DNA from 3 places in the Phyllobacterium sp. RCAM01083 genome. Region 1 is predicted to be linked to each of the others. Evidence: predicted binding sites of a transcription regulator. Region 1 holds the regulator's gene; each other region holds the start of a gene.
What was found. The regulator LexA, encoded in region 1, represses DNA repair genes until DNA is damaged. The targets are predictions, from matches to a motif close to TGTTCNNNNTGTGTTCNG.

Region 1 (5,570 bases):
GGGCGGCCCTCGGCGCGGGCTTTTTCGCGCATTTCCTCAAGCTCTGCCGGCGAGGCGTAGCAGTAATAGGCCTTGCCCTTGGCGACCAGCTCTTCGGCGACTTCCCGGTGACGGGGCGCGCGCTCGTACTGCGACACCGCATCGCCATCCCAATCGAGGCCCAGCCACTTCAGGCCATCGAGAATGGCCGTGACAGCCGCTTCCGAGGAGCGTTCCCGGTCCGTGTCTTCGATGCGCAGCAGCATCTTGCCGCCCGTATGCTTGGCATAAAGCCAGTTGAACAGGGCCGTGCGGGCACCGCCAATATGGAGGTATCCGGTCGGGGAGGGTGCAAAACGGGTAACAACAGGTGACGACATAAGGACTCCAACAGACGTCTCGGCCATTAGCCTAACATCCAATCGATTTGATCTGGCGTTGATGTAGCATAGGAGCGCTGTCGTGCAAGGGCATTGGCAGAATTGGAGGCAAATGCAGGGGCCCGGCACCAGTACACAAACGAGTGAACGGCAGTTTTTTGATCGTCCGGCGGACGATGAGCCGGGTCTTGCGACCCAAATATCCCAGAATGTTGCCGTCACCCGGCGAGGCGTGAGTCTGTCCATAGCGCTGCGCCGGCGCATGGGGTTGGGGCAGGATTTGCTCCCGGCCGTTTCCCGGGCATGCGGGCAGGATTATGATCGCGGCAGTCTTTTTCTGTTCGTTCCGGTTTTTGCCGGCAGCGGCGCCATTGTCTATTTCGGCTTGCCCGTGGAACCGCGGCTGAGCGCCATCCTTTTCGGATTGACCGCGCTTGCCGGGTTCAAACTCCTGGCACGCGAGCGGTATCTGACCGGGATGTGCCTTTCCGCCGCCGTGCTGGTTGTGACGGGCATGCTCTGCGCCAAACTGGAAACGCTGCGGCTGGATACACCGATGCTTGGCTCCGCCGTGACCACGCGGTTGACCGGCCGCATCGTCGCGATCAACCGCGCCGACCGGGGCGGCTGGCGCGTGACGGTGGATGTCGTGGCGACAGAGCGCCCGCAGCTGCGCTATGCCCCGGCAAGGCTGGCTGTATCGGCCAGAGCCTTGCCACCCGAAGCTGCCATAGGCAGCGGGTTGCGCGGTCTGGTGCATCTGCGCCCGCCATCCGGTCCCGTGCGATCCGGCAATTATGACTTTGCCTTCCACAATTATTACAGGGGCATCGGCGGCAGCGGCTTTTTTCTTGGCAGGCCGGAAGCAGCCTCTCTGCCGGAACCGGCTGATTTGACAACCAGAACGCTGTTTGCCGTCGCCGCGATGCGCCAGGCGCTCACCGATCGTATCCTCGGTCATATACCGGGAGAAGCCGGTGCCATCGCCGCATCGCTGATCACCGGCCAGCGCGATGGCATCAGCGAGGCCACCAACAACGCCATGCGGCTGAGCGGCCTGTCGCATATCCTCTCCATTTCGGGATTGCACATGGCGCTCGTGGCCGGGATCGTCATCGGCTCGCTGCGCGCATGCATGGCCTTCTTTCCGGACTTTGCCGCGCGCTATCCCATCAAGAAATTTTCGGCATGCGCGGCGCTGCTGGCGTCGGCATTCTATCTGCTGCTTTCGGGGATCGACGTGGCGGCCCAGCGCAGCTTTGTCATGCTGGCAGTCATGCTTGTCGCCATGACCGTGGACCGGGCGGCGCTGTCGCTGCGCAATGTTGCCCTGGCCGCCTTGGTAACCATTGCCATCGCGCCGCACGAGGTGATGGGGCCAAGCTTCCAGATGTCTTACTCGGCCACTGCCGCACTGATTGCCCTTTACGGCTGGTGGTCGCCGCGCAAGGCCGGCCGGAATGGCAAGCGTCCGCGCCGCAGCAATCTGTTGGCGCAGCTGCCCGGCAAGATCGGCGATCACATCGTTGACGTCGCGCTGACATCCCTGGTCGCCGGTTCGGCCAGTGCGATCTTTGCCGCCTATCATTTCAACAATACGGCACCGCTCGGGCTGATCGGCAACGCATTTGCCTTGCCGGTGGTCTCGGTTCTGGTCATGCCCTTCGCCGTACTGGCGCTGTTGCTGATGCCGTTCGATCTGGATTTCCTGCCGTTCGCCGTCATGGAACGCGGCATCGAGCTGGTGGTGTTCATCGCCCATCACGTTGCCGCACTCTCGCCCTCGGGCAATCTCGGTCCGATGCCGCAGCCGAGCCTGATCCTGATGAGCGCGGCACTTGTGATCCTGCTTCTCACGACGTCGTGGTTGCGTCTGTGCAGCCTGCCGCTGTTTGCTGCGGCCATCCTGATCATGGCACGCACAGCGCCGCCGGATATCGTCCTGTCCGAGGATGGCCGGCTGGCCGGTGTGCGCAATGGCATGGCATTGATGATCAATCGCCCGCAGGGCGGCGCCTTCACGTTGAACAACTGGCGGCAGGGTTTTGGGCTGGAACAGATCGTCAAACCGGCGCGGATCGGCAAAGAGGCAGCGGAGGGTGTCTTCGAATGCGCCGGAAAGCTCTGTCTGGCGCGCGAACCGGGCGGTCTCATCATTGCCTATACGGACGATCCCGCACAAAGGAACGCCGCCTGCAATGAGGGGAATATTGTCGTGCTGGGCTTTGCCGGTGTGGACACCGGTTGCCCCGTTCCGGGCCCGATGGTGATCACGCGCCGTGATCTCGCCTTGAACGGTGCTGCGGAAATCCGGTTCGGTTCCGGCGGGCAAGGGCAGGGTGACGTGACGGATGCATCGAAAGCCGGAGAAGCGCTGGAGCAAAGAGTGCAGTCAGCCCGCCTGACCTGGGCGATCGGTCCGCCCGACCGACCCTGGAACACGTACCGCATCCACTCCAATGCGGCGCGCAACCGGCCGGAGCGTTCACACAAGGCCCACGCGACCGAAGGCGTCCCGGACAATGCTGAACGGGACGCGGCGGCCGGTCAATAACGCCGGATCAGGCCGACGAGCTTGCCCTGCACCCGCACGCGGTCCGGTCCGAAAATCCGCGTTTCATAGGCGGGATTGGCGGCTTCCAGGGCAATCGAGGCACCCTTGCGGCGAAACCGCTTGAGGGTGGCCTCTTCATCATCGACCAGTGCCACGATGATTTCGCCGGGGCTTGCGGTGTCGCCACGCTTGATGACAACGGTATCGCCGTCGAAAATGCCCGCTTCGATCATCGAGTCGCCCTTGACCTCAAGCGCATAATGTTCGCCGCTGCCGATCATGTCTGGCGGAAGGCTCAGCATGTGGGTCTGGTTCTGGATCGCGGAAATCGGCACACCGGCGGCAATCCGGCCCATGACCGGAATGCTGACATTGGCAGGCATGTCCATGTCATTGGAGGCGCGCGGCTGCGGCTTCGGCGGCGCAACATTGCGTCCGAGACTGCCCTCAATGACACTCGGCTCGAACTTTCTCTGGCTGTTGAGGCCGGGTGCGATGGAGTCGGGCAGGCGCAGGACTTCCAGCGCGCGTGCCCTGTTCGCAAGCCGGCGAATGAAGCCGCGCTCTTCCAGCGCAGTGATCAGCCGGTGAATGCCGGATTTGGAGGCCAGATCCAGCGCATCCTTCATTTCGTCGAAGGATGGCGGAATGCCCGTCTCCTTCAGACGCTCATGAATGAAGAGAAGAAGTTCATGTTGTTTACGCGTGAGCATTGGCGATCCTTTAGCAGGGAATCGGAAAAACAAAACCAGAACAAACACTATCTGTTCCAGCATTGTTCTACAAGTGCTTAATATTCCGTTGCGGCAATGCTGGAAGCTTGGTTACGAAGCATGTGCGGGCAGAAATGCGCCCGTTCAGGGTACTGTTCCGTCGGTTTCCAGTTGGATATCACAATATCATGACAGCTTTCATCCGAATCGCCGAGCGCCGGGACCTTGGCGCGATCATTGACTGGGCAGCCGCTGAGGGCTGGAACCCCGGTTTGGACGATGCGGACGCATTCTGGGCCGCGGACCCCAAGGGCTATCACGTGCTTGAGGTGAATGGTGAACTGACGGCAGCGGTCTCGCTGGTCCGCTATGCGCGAGACTACGGCTTTCTCGGTTTCTACATGGTGCGTCCGCAATCGCGCGGTCTGGGTTTCGGCTGGTCGCTCTGGCAGGACGTGCTGAGCGGATTTGCCGGACAGACCGTCGGCCTTGATGGTGTCGTTGCCCAGCAGGAAAACTATCGGAAGTCGGGATTTGTCTATGCCCATGCGAATTACCGCTATGGCGGCGCACCCGGTTGCAAGGCACCCGTCAGCGGCGATATCGTCGCCATCGATGCGCAATGGATTGGCGCCGTCGCCGCCTATGACCGTCAATTCAATCCCGAACCACGGGAATCGTTCATCCGTGCCTGGCTTGGCCCGTCCGGCTCCCGCCACGGCCTGGCCTGCATTGCCGACGGAAAAATCGCGGGGTATGGCGTCGTGCGCGCATGCCGCGAGGGGTACAAAATCGGTCCCTTGTTTGCCGAAACCGAAGAGATCGCCGACCGGCTGTTTCAATCGCTCGCAGCAACAGCCGGGAATGCGCAGGTCTTTCTGGATATTCCCGGGACCAATGGGGCCGCGCGGCGCCTTTGCGACCGCTATGGTCTCGCGCCGGTGTTCGAAACCGCACGCATGTATCGCGGACCGGCGCCCGAATTACCGCTCGACCGGATTTTTGGCATCACAACCTTCGAATTGGGCTAGGCACTCACCGGCGCGGGGCGACGGGCGGACCGCTCGATTGGCGCAGGATGAGTTCGACCGGCCATATCTCATGGATGTTTTCGACCGGCTCGCCGTCGAGGACACGCACCAGCAGTTCGGCGATACGCGATCCGGCGGAGCGGATCGACGACCGGGTGGTGGTCATGGCGGGGACCATGTTGCTGGCATTGAGATAGGGGAACACGTCGTCATGGGCGATCACCGAAACTTCCTTGCCGAGTTCATAGCCCCTTGAACGGATGGCGCGGAAAATGCCGAGCGCCGTCATCATCGAGCCGGCAAGAATGGCGGTCGGATGCGGCGTATAGGACAAGAGCCGCTGCGCCTCATGGAAACCGGTTTCATCGGAAAAACGCTCATGCACGATGAAGCGCGGATCAACGGCAATGCCGCGCTCCAGCAATGCTTCGCGATAACCCATTTCGCGGTGTTCGGAAAACGTGTGGCCCTTCAGCCCGTCAATCATCGCGATACGCCGGTGGCCGAGATCGATCAGGTGCGATGCCGCCTGCCGGAAGGCGCCGGCATTGTCGATATCGAGCCAGGCATGCGGGGCGGCGATATTGGTTCGCCCGTGCAGCACAAAGGGAAATTTCGCTTCCGTCAGCATGGCGACCCGCTCGTCCATCAGGGTGGGGCCGGTGACGATGATGCCGTCCACGCGCTTGCTGGAAATCAGCCGCCGGTAGGCCGCAAGCTCGTCATTGTTGATGCTCGGGCTCATCAGCAGGTCCATTTCATGCTGCGACAGCTGCTCGGCCAGACCGGAGAAGAACTCGCTGGTGTGCGGACCGAAACGTTCGCTGCGGTCGCGCGGCATCAGGATGCCGATGGCGCCGATGCGGCCGATGGCGAGGCGCCGGGCATTGGCATTGGCGCTGTAACCGAATTT
Region 2 (5,570 bases), 770 kb from region 1:
AACCCATCCGCAGCTGATGGCCAGTTCGGCCGTCTGGTATTCGGCTTCGCCGTTACTGAAGCTCTGGGCATCTTCTCGCTGCTCATCGCTCTTCTGCTTCTGTTCGCTGTTTAATCAGCAAGCAATTCATACTGGCTGCGCTCTGCGCGGCCAGTATAATATTTAAAGTCAGCAGATCGGGAAATGCCCGAACCAAGGGGACAACATATGTTTGTGTCTTCGGCTCATGCCGCATCCACAACCGCTCAGACCGAGACACCTGCGCACGCCGACACGGCTGCAACGGGTGGCGCGTCTGATGCCCATGCCACTGCGACCCACTCCGAAACGGGTGTGGCGCATAAAGGTGTTTTCCCGCCTTTCGACTCCAGCCATTTTGCTTCGCAGCTGCTCTGGCTGGCACTGACATTTGCATTTTTCTACCTGTTCCTGTCGCGTGTGGTTCTGCCACGTATCGGCGGCATCATCGAGACCCGCCGCGATCGCATCGCAACCGATCTCGATCAGGCTGCCCGCATGAAGCAGGAATCGGATGAGGCGCTCGCCGCCTATGAGCAGGAACTTGCCGAAGCCAAGAAAAAGGCCGGTAGCATTGCTCAGACCGCCCGTGATGAATCCAAGGCCAAGGCAGACGCTGAAACAGCGGAAATCTCTGCTGCCCTGGAAAAGAAGCTGGCTGAAGCCGAGGCAAGCATTGCGTCCATCAAGGACAAGGCAATGGCTGGCGTCGGTGCCATCGCCGAGGAAACGGCGGCGGAAATCGTCAAGAAGATCATCGGTGGAACTGTCGATACGGCAAGTGTTTCCGCTGCGGTCAAAGCCGTGCGCGGTTAAGGAGAAGCATGATGGACGCAACATTTTGGGCCCTGATTGCGCTGGTTATCTTCCTGGCGCTGATGGTTTACCTCAAGGTTCCGGGCGTTGTCGGCAAGTCGCTTGACGGCCGCGCCGAGCGTATCCGCGACGAGCTGGAAGAAGCCCGCCGCCTGCGCGAGGAAGCGCAGTCGCTGCTGGCCGAGTATCAGCGCAAGCGCAAGGAAGCCGAAAAGGAAGCTGGCGAGATCGTTGCCGCTGCGCAGCGCGAAGCCCATGCTATCATTGAGGAAACCAAGCAGAAGACGGAAGAATATGTTGCCCGCCGCAACAAGCTTGCCGAGCAGAAGATCGCCCAGGCCGAGACCGAGGCCGTCAACGACGTTCGCGCTTCCGCAGTCGATATCGCTGTTGCTGCTGCTGGCCGTATCCTCAAGGACAAGGTCGACGCCAAGACATCGGCTGACCTGTTCAAGTCTTCCTTGGGTGAAGTGAAGACCCGCCTGAACTGATTGAGGGCAAATGGAATTTGGGAAAGCCGCCGCGAGGCGGCTTTTTCTTTTGGGCGCGTAGCCCCGCCCTAAACGTCCCGGTTCTTCAGCGGAGCGAAACTGAAACGGTGCAGGCCAACCACCGGTCCGTGGGTTAGCATCGCGCTGCGATGAAACGCTGTTCCGTAGCCCGCATGGGTCTCGAGCCCATAGGCCGGGTAGTGGCGGCCGGCCTGCGCCATCATCCGGTCGCGGCTGACCTTGGCGAGAATGGAGGCCGCGGCAATGGAAACCGAACGCTGGTCGCCCTTGATCATCGCCGTGCCGGGGCAGGGAAGGCCGCGCGGCACATCCCGCCCGTCGATGAGCGCGTGGCCCGGCAGGATGGAAAGGCCGCAGGTGGCGCGGCGCATGGCCTCCAGCGCGGCTTTCAGAATATCTGTGGCATCGATTGCCGGCGCGGCGACACTGGCAATACCCGACGCCAGCGCTGTCTGCAAAATGATATCGAACAATTCCTCGCGCTTCCTGGCGGTCAGGCGTTTTGAATCGTCAAGACCATCGGGAATCCGCTCGGGGTCAAGGATGACCGCCGCAGCGACAACAGGGCCTGCCAGGGGCCCGCGACCAGCTTCGTCGATCCCCACGACAAAAGGCACGCCATCGCGCATCAGCCGACGCTCCGTCGCAAAATCGGGTTTGCCGGTATCGAGAGGAAGAAGCAGAGAATCAGAACGCGATCGAGCCATGTTGCGGCGAGACTCGCATTCGTTCTGATTCTCTGCAAGGCCCCGATGCGGATGGGGTAGGGCATCGGGACTTCCGTCAGCGGGATGGGGGGCGCCCGACGGATTTTCAGAAACAGGTCAGAGACCCGTTTGATTGGTTAAAACAGCGACAACTGTTCGCTGCCTGCGGTTGGTACAAACAGGTCGGTGCGCAGACGGCGCTTGGCGAGATTGATGCCGAGGCGCTTGGCGGCGATTTCGAACCGGCGTCCGATCTGCCAGGCATAGGGACCGTCGCCGCGCATGCGCTTGCCCCATTCCGCATCGTAATCCTTGCCGCCGCGCATGGAGCGCACGAGGGAAAGAACATGGCGATAACGGTCCGGGTAATTGCGCAGCAGCCATTCCTTGAAGATGGGACTGACCTCGAGCGGCAGGCGCAGGAGCACGTAGCCGGCTTCGCGCGCACCCATGGCATACACGCTGTCAAGCACGCGCTCGATCTCGTGATCATTGAGACCCGGAATGATCGGAGCCACCAGGGTTCCCGTCGGAATGCCCGCGTTGGAGAGTGCACGCAGCGCTTGCAGCCGCCGCGTCGGGGTTGAGGCCCTCGGTTCCATCGTCCGGGCAAGCTTGCCGTCCAGCGTCGTGACGGAAAGGCAGACCTTGGCAAGACCCTTCTCGGCCATGCGGGCGAGAATATCGATATCACGCATGATCAGCGCCGATTTGGTGACGATGCCGACGGGGTGCTGATGCTCTTCGAGCACCTGCAGAATCTCGCGCATGATGCGCCATTTCTTCTCGATCGGCTGATAGGGGTCCGTATTGGTGCCGATGGCGATGGTCTTGGCGGTGTAACCTGGTTTGGACAGTTCGCGGTCGAGCATCCTGGCGGCATCGGGCTTGGCAAACAGTTTCGATTCAAAATCGAGACCGGCCGACAGGCCCATATAGCTGTGGGTGGGCCGGGCGAAGCAATAGATGCAGCCATGCTCGCAACCGCGATAGGGATTGATGGAACGGTCGAATCCGACATCTGGCGAGTCATTGCGTGTAATGATGGTGCGCGGCTTCTCGATCTGCACCTCGGTCTTGAAGGCGGGCAAGTCCTCGATTGTCTCCCAGCCATCGTCAAAGACATGGCGCGTTTCCGGCTCGAACCGCCCGGATGGGTTCACGCCCGCGCCGCGTCCGCGCCGGCGTCCATGGTCGATCCGCAACCCGGCTTCGTCGACCAGCACATTGGCATGTTCGGCCCGGCCCTGCCCGAAAGCGGCCTTGTCCGCCTGTACCATGATGTTCATTGACATTCTCCTTGAGACCGGAGCGAGACTGAGTCGCTCATACCGTCGCAACATGAATGTATTCCTAGCAAATTATGAGAACAAAGCAAGAACAATCTGCTGAAAAAGGATGATGGAAATTTCAATAATAATACTATAACTGAAATGAATGATTTCCGTCCTGATCGAAACCCGCAATGCCGATGAACCCTTGGCCAGAACGCTCGGCGGACTGGTGGGCGGAGCTGTCGAAGGTGTGTTGAGCGATGTCATCGTCATCGATCACGGCTCGACCGACCAGACTCACCGTGTGGCTGATGCGGCCGGGTGTATTTTCCTGCAGGACCAGACATTGATCGACGGTCTGCGCCGCGCGCGCAGCGACTGGATTTTGTTCATCGAACCCGGTGCGCGGTTGATCGACGGCTGGATCGAGGCTGTCTCCCTTCATGTGGAACGCATGCAGGGGCCAGCCTGTTTCACCCGTTCCCACGCGCATCGGAAGCCGTTCTTCGCGCGGGTTTTCGCGCCAGGAAATCCTCTGGCCAACGGGCTGCTGATTTCAAAGCGTCAGGCGATGGCTTTGTCAGCTCCGGGCAAGAGTGCGGCGGACCTGGCGCGCGGTCTCGCCATGAAGCGTCTGCGGGCGGAGATTATTCCCGGCGCGTCGAAATAGCTGTTAGCCCCGTTTGAGATGTTCGTCCAGCCGAGGCATGATCTCGACGAAATTGCAGGGCATATGGCGGTAGTCGAGCTGGAACTGGAGAATATTATCCCAGGCATCCCTGCAGGCGCCGGGTGAGCCCGGCAGCACGAAAACGAACGTGGCATTGACCACACCGCCGGTTGCCCTGGACTGGATGGTCGACGTGCCGATCTTGTCGTAGGAGATCCGGTGGAATACCTCGGAAAAGCCGTCCATGCGCTTTTCAAAGATCGGCTCCAGCGCTTCAGGGGTCACGTCCCTGCCGGTAAAGCCCGTACCGCCGGTGGTGATAACGACATCCACATCGGGGCTGTTTGACCAGGCAAGCACCTTGTCGCGTATCGCGTCGCGGTCATCGGTCACGATGGCGCGGTCCACCAGGCGGTGTCCTGCTGCCGTGATGCGGTCGGCCAGCGTCGTGCCGGATTTGTCGTCATCGAGCGTGCGCGTATCGGAAACGGTCAGCACGGCAATCCCGACGGGTACAAAGGGGCGTGTCTCGTCAATGCGGGCCAAGATCAGTTCCCTTCCATAGTGCTGCTGGTGGCGACGACAAACCACGCGGGCTGGCTTTGGCGCAACCGCATTGCGGCTGCATCAGCCGCCGCGTCATCGCTGTAGAGTGCAAAGCAGGTGCCGCCCGAGCCGGACATGCGCGCGAGCAACGGGTTGGTGTCCAGCAATGCCTGCATGCTTCCGTTGATCGAGGGCGCAAGCTTTTGCGTGGCTGCGAAAAGATGGTTGTCCGTCTGCCGCAGATAGGCGCAAACCTCCGCAAGGCATGTCAGGGGAGGCAGCGCGGGCAGGGGAGGATTGTCGCGGCGGGTCAGTGCGGAAAAGACCTGCGGTGTCGACACTGTCACCCCATTGTTGACGAGGACCATGGGCAGGCGCGGAAAGGCTGCGATGCGCTCGATCTCTTCGCCGATGCCGCGCGCGATCAGCGCCTCGCCGTGCAGGCACATCGGTACGTCGGCACCCAGCGGCAGGCCGAGTGCGGCCAGCTCCGTCAGGCTGGCATCGATAGCCCACAGGGCAGCCAGAGCCCGCAGGGCGGCAGCGGCATCGCTGGAGCCGCCGCCGATGCCGGAGGCGACGGGCAGATGTTTTTCCAGATGGATGGCGACGGGCGTTGCCTGCCCGCCATACCGCCGGCGCAGGGCATCCCGCGCCCGGAGCACCAGGTTCGTATCGTCGGCGGGAAGCCCCATGCCGTAGGGACCGGACAGGGTGAAGGAATCCGCCGCCGCTTTCGTCACGCTCAGCCGGTCGCCGAAACGGGCAAACACGACGAGACTGTCGAGCAGATGGTAGCCGTCGTCACGTCTGCCGGTCACATGCAACGCGAGATTGATCTTGGCCGGGGCGGTCAGGCTGATTGTATGGTCAGGACTGGCAAGCATGGACGCTCAGTCTTTGCGCAGGCGGTATTCACCGGTTTCGGGATCCTGGACCAGTGTTCCCTGTGCACGATTCTGTGCCTCTTTTTCGGCCTCGCGCACGCGCTGCGAGACGCGCTGTGCTTCCTTCTTGAACGAACGAT
Region 3 (5,570 bases), 580 kb from region 1:
AAATTGCCGAGCATTTCAAAAAACGTATGGTGCCGGGCGGTATAGCCGACATTGTCCAGGTCATTGTGCTTGCCGCCGGCGCGCACGCATTTCTGCGATGTCGTGGCGCGGCTGTAGGGCCGCTGCTCCAGACCGGTGAAAACGTTCTTGAACTGCACCATGCCGGCATTGGTGAACATCAGCGTCGGGTCGTTGCGCGGCACCAGCGGGCTCGACGCCACGATCTCATGGCCGTTCTTCTTGAAATAGTTCAGAAATGTCGACCGGATTTCGTTGACGCCACTCATGTGCATTGCCTTCTGACTTGTCTCTAACCAAAGCGAAATAGCCCCTTTCTGCAACAAAGGGCGGAACGCAACGCTTGTAGCGATGCGACCGCGGCCTGTCCAGAAAATCCCTGTGATAATAGGCTCCGCTTATGAACAGCACAGTCTTCGAAAGCGTGCACTCTCCCTCATGCTGAGCTTGTCGAAGCACGCAGAGCGGTTGTGCGTGCTTCGACAAGCTCAGCATGAGGGAAGTTAGCCCCAATATGAAAGACGGTCTTACCGCGTGAGAGCATTTTAAAGAAAAACCCGCATCCGGCGGCCGGATGCGGGTTTGAATTGCAGACCGGAACGGTCCGTCCTGGGAGATCAGCCTTCGGCGGCCTCGGGTCCGTCATTGTCCTCGACATCGTCCGGGCCCTTGTCCAGCATCTGCTCGGCAATCAGACCGGCATTCTGGCGCAGGACCAGCTCAATCTCATTGGCAACTTCGGGATTGTCCTTGAGGAAGAGTTTTGCATTGTCGCGGCCCTGCCCCAGACGCTGGGAATTGTAGGAGAACCACGAACCCGACTTTTCAACGATACCCGCCTTGACGCCGAGATCGACCAGTTCACCGGTCTTGGATACGCCTTCGCCATACATGATGTCGAATTCGACCTGCTTGAAGGGGGGCGCAAGCTTGTTCTTGACCACCTTGACGCGGGTCTGGTTGCCGACCACCTCGTCACGTTCCTTCAGCGCACCAATGCGGCGGATATCGAGACGCACCGAAGCATAGAATTTCAGCGCATTGCCGCCCGTCGTGGTTTCAGGCGAACCGAACATCACGCCGATCTTCATGCGGATCTGGTTGATGAAGATGACCATGCAGTTGGAGCGGGAAATGGATGCGGTCAGCTTGCGCAGCGCCTGGCTCATCAGGCGGGCCTGCAGGCCGGGGAGAGAATCGCCCATCTCGCCTTCGATTTCCGCACGCGGGGTCAAGGCGGCAACGGAATCGACCACCAGAACATCGATCGCACCGGAACGCACCAGCGTATCGGTGATCTCCAGCGCCTGCTCGCCGGTATCGGGCTGCGAGATCAGAAGGTTCTCCAGATCCACGCCCAGCTTGCGGGCATAGACCGGATCCAGCGCATGCTCGGCGTCGACAAAGGCGCAGATGCCGCCCTTCTTCTGGGCTTCGGCAATCGTATGCAGCGCCAGGGTTGTCTTACCGGAGCTTTCCGGCCCGTAAATCTCGACAATGCGGCCTTTCGGCAGACCGCCAACGCCAAGGGCTATATCCAGGGAAAGCGAGCCGGTCGACACCGTCTCGATTTCCACCACCTGCTCATTGCGTCCAAGCCGCATGATCGAACCCTTACCAAAGGCTCTCTCGATCTGTGACAATGCCGCATCCAGCGCTTTCGTTTTATCCACCGAATTACCCTCAACTAACCGCAAAGAATTTTGAGCCATGTTACACTACCCCTGTGCTATCCATGAAGCCCGGATGCTCCGGCCTTTGAAGATATTTGTATCTGTTTTGTTCTCATTTGGCAATATGCACAAACCATTGAAAAACAACAATAACACAAAAATGTTCTTAAAATGTTCCGCAATTGACCCGCCTGCGCTTGTCCACATGTTCCTCGTGCCTGGACAGCGGGAACGGGAAAACGGCGGCCGCCAGATTCGAATCGTTGCGGCGATTGCGTCAGGGCCGCAGGCCATCTAGAGAAGAAAAAGACCAAGTGTCTTGCAACCGATCATTTTGTTCAGCAAAAGCCACCAATCATGACTCAGGATTACACACCGCTGCTGTTTGCTGTCGGCGGCGCCCATATGGACCGGCGCGGCCAGAGCAGCGTTCCCTTCATTCCCGGCGCGTCCAACCCCGGCATCATGCGCGAAGAGCCCGGTGGCGGCGTGTTCAATGCATTGCGCCTTGCCGTGCGGCGCGGCGTGCGGGCTGAAATGCTGTCGGTGCGCGGCGGCGACCGGGTTGGCGATGTCATCGGCGCCGCCTTCGAGGCCGCCGGAATCAAGGACAGTTCCGCCGTGTTCATCGACCGGGCAACCCCGAGCTATACGGCGATCCTCGATGAACAGGGCGATGTGGTTGCGGCCATCGCCGACATGGCGCTGTATGAAATTGCCCTGCCCCGGCAGCTCAGGCGGCGCAAGGTGCGCGATTCCATCGATGCCGCCGATGCGGTTTTCGGCGATGCCAATCTGCCGTCGGAAGCGTTGCAGAAACTGGCCGAGCTTGCCGGCGGCAAACCGCTCTATGCGCTGGCGATTTCCCCGGCCAAGGCAGTGCGGTTGCGGCCGGTTCTCGGCGATCTCGCTTGCCTGTTCCTCAACCGGCGTGAAGCCTTTGCGCTGACGGGACTGGGCGCCGATGCCAGCCTGCCCGATCTGCACCGCGCCCTGACGGCAGAGGGTCTGCACACTGCCGTTGTCAGCAATGGCGGGCAGGCTGCGCTGGTCTATTCCAGCGGCGGTGCATTCTCCCTGCTTCCGCCCGCGCTGACCGGTATTGCCGATGTGACCGGCGCGGGCGATGCGCTGGCCGGCGGCACCATATCGGCGCTGATGCGCGGCCTTCCCCTCGCGCAAGCCGTGCGCGAAGGCTTTGCCGCCTCGGCGCTGACACTGCAAACCCATTCGGCAACGCCGATCTTCACATCCAGGATTTTCGACGCGGCCCTCGCGACCATACCGGAGGCCATCCCGCTCGCATGAGCCAACGGCCTGATACGACAAAGGAAAGAACCATGACCACAACAGCCCTCAACCCGTTCACCGACATTGCACCGGAGGTGCAGAAAGCACTTGCCGCCGGGCAGCCGTTGGTGGCGCTGGAAAGCACGATCATCACCCACGGCATGCCCTACCCGGACAACAGCCGCATGGCCGCCGATGTCGAGACGATCATCCGCGATGGCGGTGCTGTCCCGGCGACCATCGCCATTATCGATGGCCGCCTGAAGATCGGCATTTCGGCCGAGGAACGCGAGGCGCTGGCGCAGGTCAAGGGCGCCATGAAGCTGTCGCGCGCCGATCTGGCGTTTGCGCTGTCGGAAGGCCGCACCGGCGGCACCACCGTTGCCGCCACCATGCTGGCCGCACACATGGCCGGCATCAAGGTGTTTGCCACGGGCGGCATCGGCGGCGTGCACATGGGCGCGGAGACCAGTTTCGACATATCGGCCGATCTGGAAGAATTGGGCCGCACCCCGGTGATCGTCGTCTCGGCGGGCGCCAAGGCGATTCTGGATATTGAAAAGACGCTGGAAGTGCTTGAAACCAAAGGCGTACCCGTTGTGGTGCATGGGGCGGACGTTCTGCCGGCCTTCTGGTCGCGCCAGTCGCATCTCAAGGCCCCGTTGCGTCTCGACACGCCGGAAGCCATCGCCAGGTTCCAGGCAACGCGCAGCGCCATCGGCGTCAACGGCGGCATGCTGATCGCCAACCCGATTCCGCTGGAAAGCGAAATTCCGGCCGACATCATGGGCGGATACATCCGTGAAGCCCTGGCGCGCGCCACAAAAAATGGCATCACGGGCAAGGCCGTAACGCCATATCTTCTTTCGGAAATTCTCGACATCACCAAGGGCGAAAGCCTGAAGGCGAATATCGCCCTGGTGGAAAACAATGCACGCCTTGCAGCGCGCATTGCTGTCGCGCTGACACTGGTCAGGTAAGCGGCGAAATCTGCAGTTCGACGCGGCGATTCTGCGACCGGCCGGCTTCCGAATTGTTGGAAGCAATCGGCCGGTCCATGCCCAAGCCGCGAACGGAGAAACGCCGGTTGTCGATGCCCTGCTGGGTCAGGTAGTTCGAAACGGACAGCGCGCGGCGCTCGGACAGGAGCTGGTTGTACTGCTGGCCGCCGACATTGTCCGTATGGCCATAGACATCGATGATGCTCCGGTCGAACTTGCGCAGCACCACTGCAACCGAATTCAGCGTTGCAAAGAACTGCGGCTTCACCGCATCCTGGTCGGTAGCGAACGTGATGTTCGACGGCATGTTCAGGATGATCTGGTCGCCGTTACGGGTCACCGATACGCCCGTGCCCTGCAGCTGGGCCCGAAGTTCCGATTCCTGGCGGTCCATGTAATTGCCGACGGCACCGCCGGCCAAGGCGCCGATACCGGCACCGATCAGCGCCGCGTTGCGGCCGGATTTGCCACCGCCGCCAACGGCGAGGCCACCCAGCGCACCAACCGCTGCGCCAATTGCCGCGCCACCGGCCGTATTCGATATTTTTTGCTCGCCGGTATAGGGATCGGTGGTGGTGCAACCGGCCAAAAACGTCGCGGCAAGACAGCCGATGGCAAACTTCTTGATCATGGAATCAGGTCCCCGTTGGAAATGTTGCGAAATGTAGCATCGAATACGGCAAAATATGGAAAGCAAACGGCTAAATCAGCCGTAGCCGCGCCATGGCCAGGGCATCGACAAACCGCCCGTTCTTGAAGGCATAATCCCGGTGCACGCCTTCCCGCTCGAAGCCGCATTTTTCGTAGAGACCGATGGCTTTGATGTTGTCGGCATGGACCGTCAATTCCAGGCGCCGGATGTTGAGCCAGTTGTCCGCCGCATCGATCAGGGCAAGCAGCAGCGCCTTGCCGATGCCGCGCCCGGTGAAATCGTCATGCACGCCGAGCCCGAGATGCGCCGTATGGGCCCGCCTGCCATCGGAGCGATGCAGGCCCGCGTGGCCAACGATCTGCTGATCGATCTCGGCAACGATGCTTGTCGTCCCCGCGCCCAGACTTTCGAGCCATTTGCGGGTCTGCTCCGCACTTTGAAAGGGCAGGCGTAAAGTACCGGCACGAAAACCGGGTAAATTGGTCAATGCGTTGATCTGTTCAAAATCGGCGACACGCGCCGCCCGGATCGAGAATGCGCTATCGTGGGGTGGTGATAAAGGTTGGTCTTGCATCTTGCTCTCCGTTTGTTCGAGGAGAGCGAAGGTCAGACCCTGCTCGCCTCGTGGCAGGGTCTGGTGAAAGATCGCGTCGACGTCAGCGCAACAGCTCTCCACCACCCCTGAAAAGGAGTGCGGTGTACAGCATCACGATATTCGAACGACGGATCATGCCGCCATCTTTCACCACAATATCAGTGATTTCAAGAGAGTTTCTGATTCAAAACCTGATCCCGGTTCAAAAATTTTGACCGATATGCCGGGCGGAATTCGTTTGCGCCGCCGGTCTTATTCCAACATGCTCCGACGCACCCAAACGACACCGACAGGATTTCGCATGACTGAGACCTCACAATCACCCGTAGCAATCATCACCG

Region 2: the regulator LexA is predicted to act here: its motif matches at 3,419-3,436, upstream of ACZ25R_RS16975 (PA0069 family radical SAM protein).
Region 3: the regulator LexA is predicted to act here: its motif matches at 1,853-1,870, upstream of recA (recombinase RecA).

What each region holds. Positions count from the first base shown of each region.
Region 1 is NZ_JBVFZN010000005.1:1,303,794-1,309,363, reverse strand. Features, by position in the region: gene gltX (glutamate--tRNA ligase) at 1-359, opposite strand, end outside; gene ACZ25R_RS13135 (ComEC/Rec2 family competence protein) at 592-2,913, shown strand; gene lexA (transcriptional repressor LexA) at 2,907-3,626, opposite strand; gene ACZ25R_RS13125 (GNAT family N-acetyltransferase) at 3,815-4,657, shown strand; gene ACZ25R_RS13120 (substrate-binding domain-containing protein) at 4,662-5,570, opposite strand, start outside.
Region 2 is NZ_JBVFZN010000005.1:2,071,976-2,077,545, reverse strand. Features, by position in the region: gene ACZ25R_RS16995 (F0F1 ATP synthase subunit C) at 1-114, shown strand, start outside; gene ACZ25R_RS16990 (F0F1 ATP synthase subunit B) at 208-834, shown strand; gene ACZ25R_RS16985 (F0F1 ATP synthase subunit B) at 846-1,325, shown strand; gene ACZ25R_RS16980 (ribonuclease HII) at 1,394-2,053, opposite strand; gene ACZ25R_RS16975 (PA0069 family radical SAM protein) at 2,191-3,342, opposite strand; gene ACZ25R_RS16970 (glycosyltransferase family protein) at 3,491-3,997, shown strand; gene moaB (molybdenum cofactor biosynthesis protein B) at 4,001-4,543, opposite strand; gene ACZ25R_RS16960 (4-(cytidine 5'-diphospho)-2-C-methyl-D-erythritol kinase) at 4,546-5,430, opposite strand; gene ACZ25R_RS16955 (hypothetical protein) at 5,437-5,570, opposite strand, start outside.
Region 3 is NZ_JBVFZN010000005.1:721,796-727,365, reverse strand. Features, by position in the region: gene alaS (alanine--tRNA ligase) at 1-287, opposite strand, end outside; gene recA (recombinase RecA) at 636-1,730, opposite strand; gene ACZ25R_RS10140 (carbohydrate kinase family protein) at 2,049-2,999, shown strand; gene ACZ25R_RS10135 (pseudouridine-5'-phosphate glycosidase) at 3,032-3,961, shown strand; gene ACZ25R_RS10130 (YiaD family glycine zipper/OmpA-like lipoprotein) at 3,954-4,613, opposite strand; gene ACZ25R_RS10125 (GNAT family N-acetyltransferase) at 4,684-5,208, opposite strand; gene ACZ25R_RS10120 (SDR family oxidoreductase) at 5,531-5,570, shown strand, end outside.